Regions from separate parts of the Limnohabitans sp. Hippo4 genome, predicted to be linked through region 2. Evidence: predicted binding sites of a transcription regulator. Region 2 holds the regulator's gene; the other holds the start of a gene.
The links. The regulator sigma-54, encoded in region 2, starts transcription at its own class of promoters, with help from an activator protein. The targets are predictions, from matches to a motif close to TGGCANGNAANCTGCTTT.

Region 1 (7,815 bases), on a different contig from region 2:
CATGGTTCGTTTCTTGAACCTCATTGCCTCCGAGCCCGACATTGCCCGCGTGCCCATCATGATCGACTCCTCCAAATGGAGTGTGATTGAAGCGGGTCTGCGCTGCATTCAAGGCAAAGGCATCGTCAACTCCATCAGCATGAAAGAAGGCCTAGATGCCTTCAAGCAGCAAGCACAGTTGATCAAGCGCTATGGCGCTGCAGCGGTGGTGATGGCGTTTGATGAAAAAGGCCAGGCTGACACCTACCAACGCAAAATAGAAATTTGCGAACGCGCCTACCGCGTGCTGGTCGATGAGGTGGACTTTCCACCCGAAGACATTATTTTTGATCCGAACATTTTTGCCATTGCCACCGGCATTGAAGAGCACAACAACTACGCCGTTGACTTTATTGAAGCCACGCGCTGGATCAAACAAAATTTGCCAGGCGCCAAAGTGTCGGGCGGTGTGTCCAATGTGTCGTTCAGCTTCCGCGGCAACGACCCTGTGCGCGAAGCCATTCACACGGTGTTTTTGTACCACGCCATTCAAGCGGGCATGGACATGGGCATTGTCAATGCCGGCATGGTGGGCGTGTACGACGAGCTAGAACCTGACTTGCGTGAGCGTGTGGAAGACGTGGTGTTGAATCGCCGTCCCGACGCGGGTGAGCGTTTGGTGGAAGTGGCAGAAAATGCCAAAGGTGCCGCCAAAGATGATTCACAAAAGCTAGCTTGGCGCGGCACACCCGATGCGCCCGTGTCTGTATCGGCACGCCTGTCACATGCCTTGGTGCACGGCATTACCGACTTCATCACCGAAGACACCGAAGAAGCCTATCAAGAAATTTTGGCCAAGAACGGCCGACCGCTGCATGTGATTGAAGGCCCGCTCATGGATGGCATGAACGTGGTGGGCGATTTGTTTGGTCAAGGCAAGATGTTCTTGCCGCAAGTGGTCAAGTCTGCGCGGGTCATGAAGCAAGCCGTTGCGCACCTAGTGCCCTACATCGAAGAAGAAAAACGCCAGCAAGAAGCTGCCGGTCAAGACGTGAAGTCCAAAGGCAAGATTGTGATTGCCACCGTCAAAGGCGACGTGCACGACATTGGCAAGAACATCGTGACCGTGGTGCTTCAGTGCAACAACTTTGACGTGGTCAACATGGGCGTGATGGTGCCTTGTCATGAAATTTTGGCCAAGGCCAAAGAAGAAAATGCTGACATCATTGGCTTGTCCGGTCTCATCACCCCCAGCTTGGAAGAGATGCAGTACGTGGCCAGCGAGATGCAAAAGGACGCGCATTTCCGTTTGCGCAAAATGCCTTTGCTGATTGGTGGCGCCACCACCAGCCGCGTGCACACGGCCGTCAAAATTGCACCGCATTATGAAGGCCCGGTGGTCTATGTGCCCGATGCCTCGCGCAGCGTGAGCGTGGCGCAAGGTTTGTTGTCTGACCAAGCGGCTGCGTACATTGACGAACTCAATGCCGACTACGCCAAAGTGCGTGAGCTGCACGCCAACAAAAAGCAAACGCCGATGTGGCCATTGGCCAAAGCGCGTAGCAACAAAACCAACATCGACTGGAACGCGTTCAAGTCACCTACGCCCAAGTTCATTGGTCGCCGTGTGTTCAAGAATTTTGACCTGGCTGAGTTGGCGCGTTACATCGACTGGGGCCCCTTCTTCCAAACTTGGGATTTGGCCGGCCCGTACCCCGCCATTTTGAAAGACGAAGTGGTGGGCGTGGAAGCACAAAAGGTGTTCAATGATGCGCAGAAGATGCTGCACAAAATCATTGAAGGCCGTTGGCTCACCGCGCACGGTGTGATGGGCTTGTATCCTGCCAACAGCGTGAACCACGACGACATTGCTTTGTATGCCGATGAGTCGCGTCAAACGCCTGTGCTCACCTGGCATGGCCTGCGTCAACAAACAGAAAAGCAAACGGGCAAGCCCAGCCGTTGTTTGGCAGATTTTGTGGCGCCTTTGCTTGACGCAAAAGGTCAACCTACCAAACTACAAGACTACGTTGGCGTTTTTGCAGTCACTGCGGGCATTGGTGTTGAAAAACGCGAACAAGCTTTTGAAGCGGCACATGACGACTACAGCGCCATCATGCTCAAGGCTTTGGCCGATCGTTTTGCCGAAGCCTTTGCAGAGTGCCTGCACGAGCGCGTGCGCAAAGATTTGTGGGGCTACGCCGCCACAGAAGACGCATCGCTTGACGATTTGATTGCTGAAAAATACCAAGGCATCCGACCTGCACCAGGCTATCCTGCGTGCCCAGACCACTCCGTCAAAAAGCAAATGTTTGAACTCTTGCAATGCGAAGAGATTGGCATGGGCCTCACAGAGAGCTTGGCCATGACGCCTGCCGCCAGCGTGTCCGGTTTTTACCTCAGCCACCCCGACAGTCAATACTTCAACGTGGGCAAAGTGAGTGAAGACCAGGTCCAAGATTTGGCCAAACGTCAGAACTTGAAAGTGGCAGACATTCAGAGATTGTTGGCGCCTAATCTGTGAGCGCCTTCATGTGTGCTTGGTGCGCGCACTTTTGCGCCCACCACAAACACGCTACGCCCAAAACGCCGGCCAGCAACATCCAACGCAGGCCGTGCGCATAGCCCACCTCGGGTGTCCACATCAAACCCAAAGCCCAAGGGGCTACAGCGCGCCCCATGGCCAATGGCACACCCAACACGCCATTGAGTTGTCCCACATGGTCGCGACTGACATATTGCGCCATGGCAGTGCCTTTGACGATGGTGTTCAGACCATTGCCGAGGCCATAAAACGTGACGAACAGCAAAGCCGCCCAGGGAGCCAATCCACCCATAACCAAAAACACCAAGCCCAGAGGTACCAGGCATGGAATCCATCGGTTGGCAGCATGAACATCCAAATGTTTTTCAAACAAAAACAACAAGAAACGCCCCAGCACTTGAATGGCGCCAATGGAAGCTGGAATGGCAATGACCCACGCTGGTGACAGGTGCGCTTCTTCCAACAAACTCACCATGTGTGCAGGCAATGCAGAGCTGACAATGGCGGTCATCAGCATGAAGCCCGCCAGCAACCAAAAGGGCGCGCGCTTTAAATGCACTTTGATGGAAACTGTTGGTGTGGCGAGGCGCGCATTTGAATCTGCATTGGCGTCTGGACTTGTGATTGCATGTACAAGCGCCTTTTGAGGCGCTGCACCTTTCAGCAACCATGCATGCAAGGGCATGCAGATCAGCCACTGCATCAATGCCAAGACCCACAAGGCATGCCGCCAGCCCAAGCTTTGAATCAACCAAGACGACAGCGGTATGAACACCGTGCTGGCCAATCCGCCCAAGAAAGTCATGATGATGATGGCGCGCCGAAAGTCATTTGGAAACCGTCGCGTGACCACGGCAAACACGGGCGCGTACAAGGTGGCGGACATGCCCAAGCCCAGGCCTAACCACACCGCATAAAAGCCCACAAGGCTGTCAATGAAGCTGTGTGCCAACAAACACAATCCCACCCAAGCAGACCCCCAAGTCATCACCCGGCGTTCGTGACCGCGGTCGATCCAGCGCCCTATGGCATAAGCCATCAGACCATCTGCCAACAAGGCCAAACTGAAACCCAGTGAAGCATCTGCGCGGCTGAGGCCCAGCTCGCGCTCCACCGGTCCCATGATCAATGAGAAGGTGTAAAACACGCTGCCCCAAGTGATCAATTGAGCCCAAGACAGCCAAACTGCAAAGGGCGCTAATTCGGGAGCGTGATGAGAGATTCTTGTGAGATCCCAGTACGGCCTGATTCTGCGCATGACTGCATTATCGGTGCGCTGCGAACGGCCTGCGATATTGAACAGCCTCAGCGATGTGCACAGACAAAATGTCTTGACGCTCTGCCAAGTCGGCAATCGTTCTGGCAATTTTCAGAACGCGGTGGGTGCTTCGGCCACTCCACGAAAAATGTGTGGCCACTTGGGTCAGGTAGGCCGCAGCCTCTGGGCCTAATTTGCCATGAAGGTCGAGCGCCGCCCCGCTGAGCGCTTGATTGGTACAGCCTTGCCGCTGAAGTGATCTGCGCCTCACCCGATCACAACGCGTCTTGATGGTGGCGGTGCTTTCTCCCACCGTTGCATGGATCAACTGTGCAGCACTTTGGCTGGGAACCTCGATGTGCAGATCAATTCGGTCAAGCAAGGGTCCGCTGATTTTGTTGCTGTAGCGGTGCACTTGATCGGGGGTACATCGGCAAATGGGGCCTTCCTGACCTGGCGTTCGAACCTGGCCTGCATAGCCGCAGGGGCAAGGGTTCATGGCGGCAATCAACTGAAAACGTGCAGGAAACTCAGCCGAATGTGCTGCGCGTGAAATGGTGACGCTGCCCGACTCTAAGGGTTCGCGCAAAGCCTCCAATGCGGACCTTGGAAATTCAGGCAGCTCATCCAAAAACAAAACGCCATGGTGCGCCAAGGAAATTTCGCCGGGGCGGGGCGGTGAGCCACCACCGACCAATGCCACGGCACTGGCCGAGTGATGGGGATGGCGTGTGGGGCGTTTCAGCCAATTTGCAATTTGAAAGCGCCCAGCCAAACTGGCCACCGATGCTGTTTCCAAAGCCTCATCCACGCTCAAATCGGGCAACAAGCCGGCGAAGCGATGCGCCAACATCGACTTGCCTGAACCTGGAGGACCCACCATGAGCAAACTGTGTCCACCCGCTGTTGCAATTTCCAATGCGCGCTTGGCACCTGTTTGGCCTTTGACATCGGCCAAGTCCAAGGCCGGCGTGAAGACTGCCTGAGGCGGGTGCACGGGCTCTGGCAGGCGCTCCCAAGTGCTGGTGGCGTCATCGGATGTTTGACCTACTGGCAAAAACGGCTGAGCCACTTCTCGCAAATGTTTGGCCCGGTAAACCGTGGCGCCAGGCACCAAAGCAGCCTCCTCGGCACTGCCAGGGGGCAACACCAAGTGGGGCGCATTTGCCAGCTTGTAGAGTGCCAAACCCATGACCAATGCCCCACGCACGGGCCTCAGCGCGCCGGACAAGGACAACTCGCCAGCAAACTCATAGCGATGCAGTCGGCTACCGTCAATTTGCCCACTGGCCGCCAAGATCCCCAGTGCGATGGGCAAATCAAAGCGACCTGAATCTTTGGGCAAGTCGGCGGGCGCTAAATTGACCGTGATTCGCTGGTTGTTGGGGAATTCAAAGCCTGAATTCAACAAGGCGGACCGTACCCGTTCCCTGGCCTCTTTGACTTCGACATCGGCCAAACCCACCAATGTGAAGCTGGGCAATCCATTGGCCAAATGCACCTCGACGGTGACGGCAGGGGATAGAAGGCCCACCAAGGCCCTACTTTGCACCAAAGAAAGACGCATAAACACTCCTTGCACCAAACCGGTGCGAGGTGTGTAAGGCTGGAATCAGCCGGACCTAGGGCGGTGCAAAGCCCATTGGAACACCGGTCTCTACAAAATGCACCCCCGTCAGAGGGGCGAGCGGGTTCAGCAGGCAGGCCTTTTACGCTTTGGCATGCTAAATGCTTGAACCCACCATTCTCATTCTTATTTAACAGGAGCTCCCAATGAAAAAGATCGTTACCCCCTTGATGTTGGCCATGTCTTTGGCCGCTGCTGGCAGTGCATTTGCCCAAGCCGCCCCCGCAGAACCCGAGTCTTCTTTGTCATTCAATGTAGGCGGCGTGAACGAATACCGTTACCGCGGCATTTCACAAAGCCGTATGGACCCCGCATTGCAAGGCGGTGCAGACTACGCAGACAAGAGCGGCGTTTATGTAGGCGTTTGGGCTTCTAGCATCAAGTGGATCAAAGACTCTGGTGGTAAATCCAATGCAGAAGTTGACTACTACGGTGGTTACAAGTTCTCCGTGGGCGAAGTTGCTTACGACGTGGGCTTCTTGCACTATGAATATTCTGGCAATGGCTTGGCTGTGAGCGCCAACACCAATGAGTTGTATGGCGCCGTCACCATGGGCCCCACCACATTGAAGTATTCACAAAGCACAGGCAATTTGTTTGGCTTTGCCAACAGCAAAGGCAGCTCTTATGTGGACCTGACCGCCAATTTTGATTTGGGTGATGGCTACACATTCACACCTCACCTCGGCTACCAAAGTGTCAAAGGCGCTGGTAACAGCATTTACTCGTACACAGACGCAGCCCTGACATTGGGCAAAGACTTGGGCAATGGTTTGGCCGCTTCTGCTGCTGTCATTGGCACCAACGCCAAAACCGGTTCTTACGTCAGCCCCGCTGGCAAGCAATTGGGCAAAGCCGGCTTGGTTGTTGGCCTCAAGTACACGTTCTAATTTTCTGAATTACAAGGAGCCATCATGAAACTGGTGACCGCCATCATTAAACCCTTCAAGCTGGACGAGGTGCGTGAAGCCCTGTCTGGTATTGGTGTACAAGGCATTACTGTGACCGAAGTCAAAGGCTTTGGTCGCCAAAAGGGCCACACCGAGCTGTACCGCGGTGCTGAGTACGTGGTTGATTTCTTGCCCAAGGTCAAGATTGAAGCCGCCGTCTCTAACGAGTTGGTCGAGCGCGTGATCGAAGCCATTGAATCGGGTGCTCGCACCGGCAAGATTGGTGACGGCAAAGTGTTTGTGTACGACTTGGAACAAGTCATTCGCATTCGCACCGGTGAAACTGGGGCTGAAGCCCTTTGATGGCCCAGAAAGAGAGAACAGAATGAAAAAATTACTAGCCTCCCTCGCATTGGGATTGACGCTGTGTTTTGGCGGTGCGGCATTTGCACAAACTGCCCCAGCAGCGGAAGCAAAAGTAGAAGCCAAAGCGGAAGCCAAGCCTGAAGCCAAAGCTGAAGCAACAGCTCCTGCCACTGCGCCTGCCGCAGCACCCGCAGCCGCTGAAGCAGCACCTGCCATTGTTCCTAACAAAGGCGATACAGCTTGGATGATGGTTTCCACCATCTTAGTGATCTTGATGGTCGTGCCAGGCTTGGCTTTGTTCTATGGCGGCTTGGTCCGCAGCAAGAACATGTTGTCAGTGCTGATGCAAGTCATGGTCACTTTCTCCTTGATCACTGTGTTGTGGTTCATCTACGGCTACAGCTTGGCGTTCACTGAAGGCAATGCTTACATTGGTGGTCTGGATCGCTTGTTCATGAACGGCATCTGGGACAACGCAACGGGTACCTTTGCCAACGCTGCGACTTTCAGCAAAGGCGTCGCCATTCCTGAAATTACCTTCGCGGGTTTCCAAGCCACTTTCGCTGGCATCACTTGTGCCTTGATCGTGGGTGCATTTGCAGAGCGCATGAAGTTCTCCGCAGTCTTGCTCTTCATGACTTTGTGGTTCACTTTCAGCTACTTGCCCGTCGCACACATGGTCTGGTTCTGGATGGGTCCTGACGCTTACACAGCGAAAGAAGTTGTGGACGAAATGAACAGCAAAGCCGGCATGATCTGGCAATGGGGTGCCCTCGACTTCGCTGGCGGTACCGTGGTTCACATCAATGCTGCGGTGGCTGGTTTGGTTGGTGCCTTCATGGTTGGCAAGCGCATTGGTTATGGCCGCGAAGCCATGGCACCTCACTCTTTGACATTGACCATGGTTGGTGCCTCCTTGTTGTGGGTGGGCTGGTTCGGTTTCAACGCGGGCTCTGCCCTCGAAGCCAACGGTTTTGCAGCCCTTGCTTTCGTGAACACTTTGTTGGCCACAGCCGCTGCCGTGTTGGCATGGTGTGTCGGTGAAGCGCTGATGCGTGGCAAAGCCTCTATGTTGGGTGCTGCATCCGGTGCAGTGGCTGGTTTGGTGGCCATCACGCCAGCGGCTGGCAACGTCGGTATCGGCGGCGCC
Region 2 (7,815 bases):
AACATGCGGCACTCAATGGGGCCGTTCCACATCGGCACGCGGCGCGATTCTTTCAAGCGCATTTTGGAGGGCAATTTCAAATCGGGTGTCAGCATCCATGCTGTCCAACCGTTGTAATTCTTTTTCCAGTGCGAGGCCAATTGCGCAAAGAACTCGCCGCCGTCATCGCCTTCGGCAATTTCACGGGCGCGGCTTAAGTCCACGTTGTCTCGTGCGCGAGTGGGTGCGCCGGGTTCCCGGTATCGGTCGCGGCTGGAGACGCCCGCCACACCGGCTGCGGCAATGCGCTCGCCATAAGGTGGGTTGAGCAACATGATGCCGGGTGTTTCACAAGGCGGCATGCGCTGCAATGCGTCGCCACCGCGGGTTTGGACCACTTGGCCAACGCCTGCGCGCTCGGCATTGCGCTGTGTGAAGTCCACCATTCGGAACGCCACATCGGAGGCGTGAATTTCGGCGGTGGGCGCGTGCTCTTGCGCGCGCGCATCGTCTTGCAGGGCTTGCCAAACGTGCGGTTGAAACGGCAGCAATTTTTCAAAGGCAAAGCGACGCATGATGCCGGGCGCAATACCGCAGGCAATTTGCGCGGCTTCAATGGCAATGGTGCCACTGCCGCAGCAAGGATCGTACAAAGGCGTCTGCGCATCCCAACCGCTGGCGGCCAACATGGCGGCAGCCAAGGTTTCTTTGAGTGGGGCATCGCCCTTGTCTTCGCGCCAACCACGTTTGAACAAAGGCTCACCTGACGTGTCCATGTACAGCGTGCAACTGTCGGTGGTGAGGTGCACGTAAATGCGCACGTCGGGCCACTGCGTGTTGACGTCGGGACGCTCGCCGCGCTTGGCGCGAAAACGATCGGCCACGGCATCTTTGATTTTGAGCGCCGCAAAGTTCAGGCTGGTGAGTGGGCTGTGCTGCGCCGTGATTTCAATCTTGAAAGTCTGCTTGGTGGTGAACCAAATTTCCCAAGCCACCGCACTGGCTGCATCGTACAAATCTTTTTCACTGCGATAAAAAGTTTGCGACAGTTGAATGAGCACGCGTTGGGTGAGGCGGCTGTGCAAATTCAGACGCAAGGCATCACGCCATGACGCGTTGGCCATCACACCGCCGCGGCCGGTCAGCAGGTCGTTACCGGTGAGGCCCGTGAGTTGATGGACCTCGTCGGCCAATAAGCCTTCAACGCCGGCGGCGCAAGGCATGAAAAGTTGAAGCGAGTTCACAGAGTTTTACGCAAGTTGGCGGGCGCAATTTTGAGCGCCTCGCGGTATTTGGCAACGGTGCGACGTGCGCAATCGATGCCTTGTTCTTTGAGCATTTCAGACAGTTGGTTGTCTGAGAGCGGCTTGTTGGGATTTTCGGCGGCCACCAATTGTTTGATGAGCGCACGCACGGCTGTACTGGAAGCCGCGCTGCCACTGTCGGTACCTAGGCCCGAGCCAAAGAAATACTTCAACTCGAAGGTGCCCATGGGCGTGGTCATGTACTTGGCCGTGGTGACGCGGCTGATGGTGGACTCGTGCAAGCCCAGTTCATCGGCAATTTCTCGCAGCACCAAGGGGCGCATGGCCAATTCACCATGGATGAAGAAATTGCGCTGACGCTCCACAATGGCCGTCGACACACGCAAAATGGTGTCAAAGCGCTGTTGAATGTTTTTGATGAACCAGCGCGCTTCTTGCAGGCGTTGTTGCAAACCCAAATGGGCTTCGCCTTTGCCGCCGCGCAAGGCGTTGGCGTAAATGTCGTGCACCCGCAGTTTGGGCATCACATCGGGGTTGAGCTGAACTCTGAAGTGCGGCTCGCCGCCTTTGCGCGTACCAATGACCAACACATCGGGCACGATGACATGTTGCTCGGCATTGGCAAAAGGACGACCGGGTTTGGGCTCTAAGCGTGTGATGAATGCCAGCGCTTGTTTGACGATGCCTTCGTCTTCACCGCATTGAACCGCCAAGCGTTTGAAATCGCGTTTGGCCAGCAGCTCCAAAGGCAGCGCGCAAATTTTGAGGCCTACGGCAGCCACTTCGTGGTCGGGCTCATCTTTCAAGATGGCTTTGAGTTGAATGCGCAAGCACTCGCCCAAATCGCGTGCGCCAATGCCCACCGGTTCGAGTGATTGCAGCAAGCTCAAAGCCACCGTGAAGCGATGCACCAACTCTTCCAATTGCTCAATGTCGTCGGTGCCGGCCAGGCCTTGCGCCAAAGATTCGAGGCTGTCTTCCAGATAACCGTCGTCGTTCAAAGACTCGATGAGAAAGCGCAGCGCTGCGCGGTCAATTTCTGACAAGCGCATCGACAAAGCCTGTCGATGCAAATACTCGGTGAGTGAGCCTAGGCCGCGTGCCAACTCAATGGCGTCTGCGCCATCCGAGTCGTTGTTGGTGTTGTTCTTGCGCGCGCCGGCGTCGGTGCCCCATTCGCTGTCGTCGGGTGCAATCTCGACGCTGCCGTCGCCATCCCAGCTGTCGGCCACATCGGTAACGGCTTCGTCGTTAGAAACAGACGCTGTGGATTCGCTGGCGGCATCGCGTGAATCAGCGCCGGCATCGCTGGCGGCTTCTGACACACGATCGCCCAAGCTGACGCGCGCATCGGATTCTGGCAAGCCAAAATCTTCTTGCGGTGCTTCGTCGGTGCTGCGCTCAAGGAAGGGGTTTTCGTCGAGCATTTGCTCGACTTCTTGGCTGAGCTCTAAGGTCGAGAGTTGAAGCAGCCGAATGGATTGTTGCAACTGTGGCGTCAGCGCCAAGTGTTGGGACATCCGAAGGGAAAGGCTTTGCTTCATAGGAGTTCAGCCATCACATTCGGAAGTGTTCGCCCAAGTAGACGCGGCGCACATCGGCGTTGTCCACAATGTCTTTGGGTGTGCCTTGGGCCAGCACGCGACCTTCGCTGATGATGTAGGCGTGATCGCAAATGCCCAAGGTTTCACGCACGTTGTGATCGGTGATGAGCACGCCAATGCCGCGCTCTTTCAAAAACGCAATGATGCGTTGAATCTCAATCACCGCAATGGGGTCGATGCCCGCAAAAGGTTCGTCGAGCAAAATGAACCGAGGGTCGGTGGCCAGTGCGCGCGCAATTTCAACGCGTCGGCGTTCGCCACCCGACAAAGCCAAGGACGGTGAGTCGTGCAGATGATCAACGCGCAAGTCTTTCAGGAGCGCTTGAAGTCGGTCTTGGATGGCGGATTCGCTGAGCGGCTTGCCCTCGGCGTCATGCTGCAACTCGAGCACTGCACGCACGTTTTCGGCCACCGTGAGTTTTCTGAAAATGGAAGCCTCTTGCGGCAAGTACGACAGGCCCATGCGCGAGCGGCGATGGATGGGCATGCGTGTGACGTCATCACCATCGATCAGAATTTGTCCACCATCGGTGCGTACCAAACCCACAATCATGTAGAAGGACGTGGTTTTGCCGGCACCGTTGGGGCCAAGCAAGCCGACCACTTCACCTTTTTGAACTTTGACAGAAACGTCAAACACCACTTGGCGGCTGCCGTAGGACTTTTGCAAGTGCCGCGCTTCTAAGCTGCTGATGGCGTGTTCTTGACTCATGGTTTGTCGTTGCCAATGCGAGGGCTGGGTTTCAAGGCCGGCCCTGTTGGCGTGGCGGAGACATCGCTTGTTTTGGGTCGAGGGGTGATGGTGGCTTTGACGCGTTGATTGCCGCTGCCTGTGTTGGGCTTGCCATCAACTGTGAACACCTCAGTGGTGTTGTTGACCAAAATTTGTTGCCCTTGAATACGATCAGCCACCACCGTGCCACGCAGCAAGCGCAGTTCGGCGCGCGAGGTCAGTGTGAGGGTATCGGCTTGGCTGTTGTAAACCGCAGTTTCAGCTTCGCCTTCGGTGAACTCTTCAAGTGCTTCGCGCTTTTGTCGGAAGAAAATGCGTTCGCCAGGTTCTGCCCACAACTTGGCCACTTGGTTGCCTTGACCGTCTTGCTTCACTTCCATGCGGTGGGCTTTCAAGACCAAACTGCCCTTGGTCATTTGAACCTTGCCCGTGAAGGTGGTGAGTTGTTGCTGGTCGTCGTGCTTGAGTGTGTCAGCCTCAATGTTCATGGGTTTGTCGCGGTCCGCTTTTTCGGCGTGAGCGCCTGTCGCCGTGAAGACGGCGGCCCAACTGCAGAACAAAAGAATGAGGTGAAATTTCATAAAGGCGCGAATCTTGCTTGATTGTAGGTGTTGATCGCAGCGTCAAGCACTTTTGCAAGAAAAATGACGTAAAAAAGCCCGCCGAAGCGGGCTGATGCACAACACCTTGAAAAGATCAGGCGCGGCCTTGACGAACTTGCGTCAACAAAGATTCGGCCACTTGCAGGGCGCGCTCCATGCTGCCGGCCAAAGTGCCGTCGACGTAGTACTTGCCAGCGACACCCAAAGAAGGCACGCCTTCAATTTTGAAGTCGTTTTGCAATTGCACGGCACGCTTGAGCTTGCTGGCCACGCCAAAAGATTTGGCGGCATCGGCAAATTTGGTTTTGTCGACGCCTTGTTTTTCGATCCAAGCCAAGATGCTGGCGTCGGTGTTCAAGGGCAAACGCTCCACATGCACGGCTTGGAAAACTTTGCCGTGCAGTTTTTCCAACAGGCCCATGGCTTCGAGCGCGTAGAAGAGGCGTTGTTGAGGGGCAAAGTCGTCACGGAAAGCCACGGGGACGCGTTGCACCACCACATCTTTGGGGGCGTTTTTAACCCATTGCGCAAAGGTGGGTTCAAAGGCATTGCAGTGCGGGCAGCTGTACCAAAAGAACTCAATCAATTGGATCTTGCCGGCTTCGGCGTCTGTGGGGACCACGCGGTCCAGCTTGAGATAGTCTTTGCCAGCCACAAACTTGGCGGGGCCTTGCGCCAACGCAGGGGGATTCCAAGTCAAACCGCCCACAGCCGCGGCAGTGCTTAAAGTGGCGAGAGAAAAATCACGGCGTTTCATGGTGACTCCTGAAATTTGAAATGATCGATAAAAAGCGTTGAGATCAGCGCTGAACACGAACCAAGGCAGCGTCAATGCCGCTGGCGTCCAGTCGGGCTTTGATTTTTTCGGCTTGCTCTTTGTCGTCAAAGGGGCCGCTGCGAACGCGGTAGATGGTGCGACCCGCTTGGTCGCGCTCGCTGACTTTGGATTCGATGCCCATCATGGACAGCTTGGCCTTTTGTGCATCGGCATCGCCAGCCGATTTGAAGGCGCCTGCTTGCACAAAGTAAGTGAATGGATCGTTGGCCGCGGCTTTGCTGGCGGCCGGTGAAGCCGCAGGTGTGGGCTGCGGTGTGGCTGCAGGCGGCGGTGCCACTGCTGGTGCCGCGGCCGCTGGTGATGCAGGTGCTGAACCGCTGCTGGATTTCTTCATCAAGTCGGCCAAGGGGTCAGCAGCCACGGCGGGTGCAGGTGCGTTGGTGGCTGGGGCAGCACTGCCATCAGCAGGTGTTTCTGCATTGGCTGGCTTGCTTTGCAAAGCACCGTTGGGGTTCCAGTCTTTGTTCTTTTGAGTCTCCACGGCATCTTGTTCAGCCGAACGCGATTGGTTTTTGTTGCTGAACGGCATGGGCACTTTGGTGACGTACATCGCCACACCCAAAGCGACCGTCAGGCCAATGACCAGACCCAAAATGAAGCCAAGCAGGGTGCTGCCGCGCTGGCTTTGAAGTTTGGAAGTTGACATGTTGTGTTGGTTTCTCAAGGTAATGCCGTTGGGATGAATTACATCTGCTCTGGCGCAGACACACCCAATATCTTCAAGCCATTTTGCAAGACTTGGGCACAAGCTGCAACCAAGGCCAAGCGTGCCAGTTTTTGGTTTTCGTCTTCCACCAAAATGCGCTCTGCATCGTAGTAGCTGTGATAGCTGGCGGCCAAGTCGCGCAAGTAGAACGTCACATCGTGCGGCGCAAAGTCTTGTGCAGCCGCCGTGAGCATTTCGGGGTATTTGGCCAAGAGCAACATGAGGGCTTGTGCCTTTGGATTTTCCAGGCTGGACAAATCGGCTTTGGCCAAACTGGCCACATCGCCGCCCCAGGTGCGCAAGATGGAGTGAATGCGCGCGTGTGCATATTGCACGTAATACACAGGGTTGTCGTTGTTTTGGGCCAAGGCCAAATCAATGTCAAACACGTACTCGGTGTCAGGTTTGCGGCTGAGCAAGAAGAAACGCACGGCGTCTTTGCTGGTCCACTCAATCAGGTCGCGCAAAGTCACATAGCTGCCCGCGCGTTTGGAAATTTTCACTTCCTCACCGCCGCGCATCACGCGCACCATGGTGTGCAGCACGTAGTCGGGGTAGCCTTGCGGAATGCCCACGCCAGCGGCTTGAAGACCCGCGCGCACACGGGCAATGGTGCCGTGGTGGTCGGTGCCTTGAATGTTCACCACCTTGGTAAAGCCACGCTCCCACTTGGTGATGTGATACGCCACATCGGGCACGAAGTAGGTGTAGGTGCCGTCGCCTTTGCGCATCACGCGGTCTTTGTCGTCACCGTAGTCGGTGGACTTGAGCCACAGGGCGCCGTCTTGTTCGTAGGTCTTGCCAGCTTCTTGGAGTTTCTTGACGGCACTGTCAACACGTCCGCTGGTGTACAGGCTGGACTCGAGATAGTAGTTGTCAAACTTGACGTCGAAGGCTTTCAAGTCGAGGTCTTGTTCGTGGCGCAGATAGGCCACGGCAAATTCACGCATGCCATTCAAATCATTCAGGTCGCCACTGCCGGTAAATTCACGGTCGTCGGACTTGACGGTTTTCTTGGCCAAGAAATCTTGTGCAATGTCTTGGATGTAATCGCCGTTGTAGGCGGCCGCGTTTTCGCCGCTGGGCCACTGTGCATCGCCGGGCTTGAAGCCTTGCGCGCGCAATTGCGTGGACGTGGCCAAGGTGTTGATTTGCACGCCCGCGTCGTTGTAATAAAACTCGCGGTAAACGTTCCAACCTTGCGTGGCAAACAAATTGCAAATGGCATCGCCCAAAGCCGCTTGACGGCCGTGACCCACGTGCAATGGGCCTGTGGGGTTGGCAGACACAAATTCCACCAACACTTTTTCATTGCGCTCGGCTTGTTTACCAAAGCAGGATGCCGCATGCAGCACCTCTTTGACCACGGCTTGTTTGGCGCTGGGCTTGAGCTTGAGGTTCAAAAAGCCAGGGCCGGCAATGTCGATGCTTTCAACCCATTGGCTGAAGGCCGGTGTGGTCATGAGCGCGGTGCGCAAAGCTTCGCCCACTTGTCGGGGGTTTTGGCCCAAAGGTTTGGCCAAGTGCATGGCGGCCGTGCAGGCCAAATCGCCATGGGCGGCCACCTTGGGTGATTCAAAGACGGCTTTGGCGCCGGCACCGGCGTGCAGGCGTTCGAGTTCGGCGGCGAGGGCCGAGAGTAATTCTTGTTTGGCTTGAAGCATCCCCCGATTTTACGGGGCGCTTTGCCATGTTGTGGGCAAGCTGTAGTGATGCTTCAAAAAGTCGATCCAAAGGCGCAAACGCAGGGGCAGGTGCTTGCGTTGGGGAAAAACACCGTAAATGCCATTGGGCGGGGCTGCAAAATCGGCCAAAACCTCGACCAATTGGCCCGATGCGATGTCGTTTTCGACTTCCCAGGTGCTGCGCCATGCAATGCCCATGCTGGCCAAGCACCAGCTGTGCAAAACCTGTCCGTCTGAGCAATCAAGCGGGCCATGGGGGCGCAAATAAGTGACTTCTGGGCCCTCGGCATTGTCGGCAGGAGGGACTTTGAAGGCCCAACCTCGGGTCTGCGAGGCATCGCTAGAGAGCGTCAGACAGCTGTGCTGCAGCAACTCTGAGGGGTGTTGTGGGGTGCCGTGTTTG

Region 1: B9Z46_RS11145 (TorF family putative porin) is a predicted target of sigma-54. The motif match lies at 5,500-5,517, and genes of this name have one in related genera.

What each region holds. Positions count from the first base shown of each region.
Region 1 is NZ_NESE01000004.1:24,685-32,499, reverse strand. Features, by position in the region: gene metH (methionine synthase) at 1-2,503, shown strand, start outside; gene B9Z46_RS11155 (MFS transporter) at 2,493-3,782, opposite strand; gene B9Z46_RS11150 (YifB family Mg chelatase-like AAA ATPase) at 3,790-5,349, opposite strand; gene B9Z46_RS11145 (TorF family putative porin) at 5,556-6,299, shown strand; gene B9Z46_RS11140 (P-II family nitrogen regulator) at 6,324-6,662, shown strand; gene B9Z46_RS11135 (ammonium transporter) at 6,685-7,815, shown strand, end outside.
Region 2 is NZ_NESE01000003.1:240,252-248,066, reverse strand. Features, by position in the region: gene B9Z46_RS10245 (class I SAM-dependent RNA methyltransferase) at 1-1,223, opposite strand, end outside; gene B9Z46_RS10240 (RNA polymerase factor sigma-54) at 1,220-2,788, opposite strand; gene lptB (LPS export ABC transporter ATP-binding protein) at 2,802-3,560, opposite strand; gene lptA (lipopolysaccharide transport periplasmic protein LptA) at 3,557-4,162, opposite strand; gene B9Z46_RS10225 (thiol:disulfide interchange protein DsbA/DsbL) at 4,278-4,940, opposite strand; gene B9Z46_RS10220 (SPOR domain-containing protein) at 4,984-5,667, opposite strand; gene argS (arginine--tRNA ligase) at 5,706-7,391, opposite strand; gene B9Z46_RS10210 (LysR family transcriptional regulator) at 7,401-7,815, opposite strand, start outside.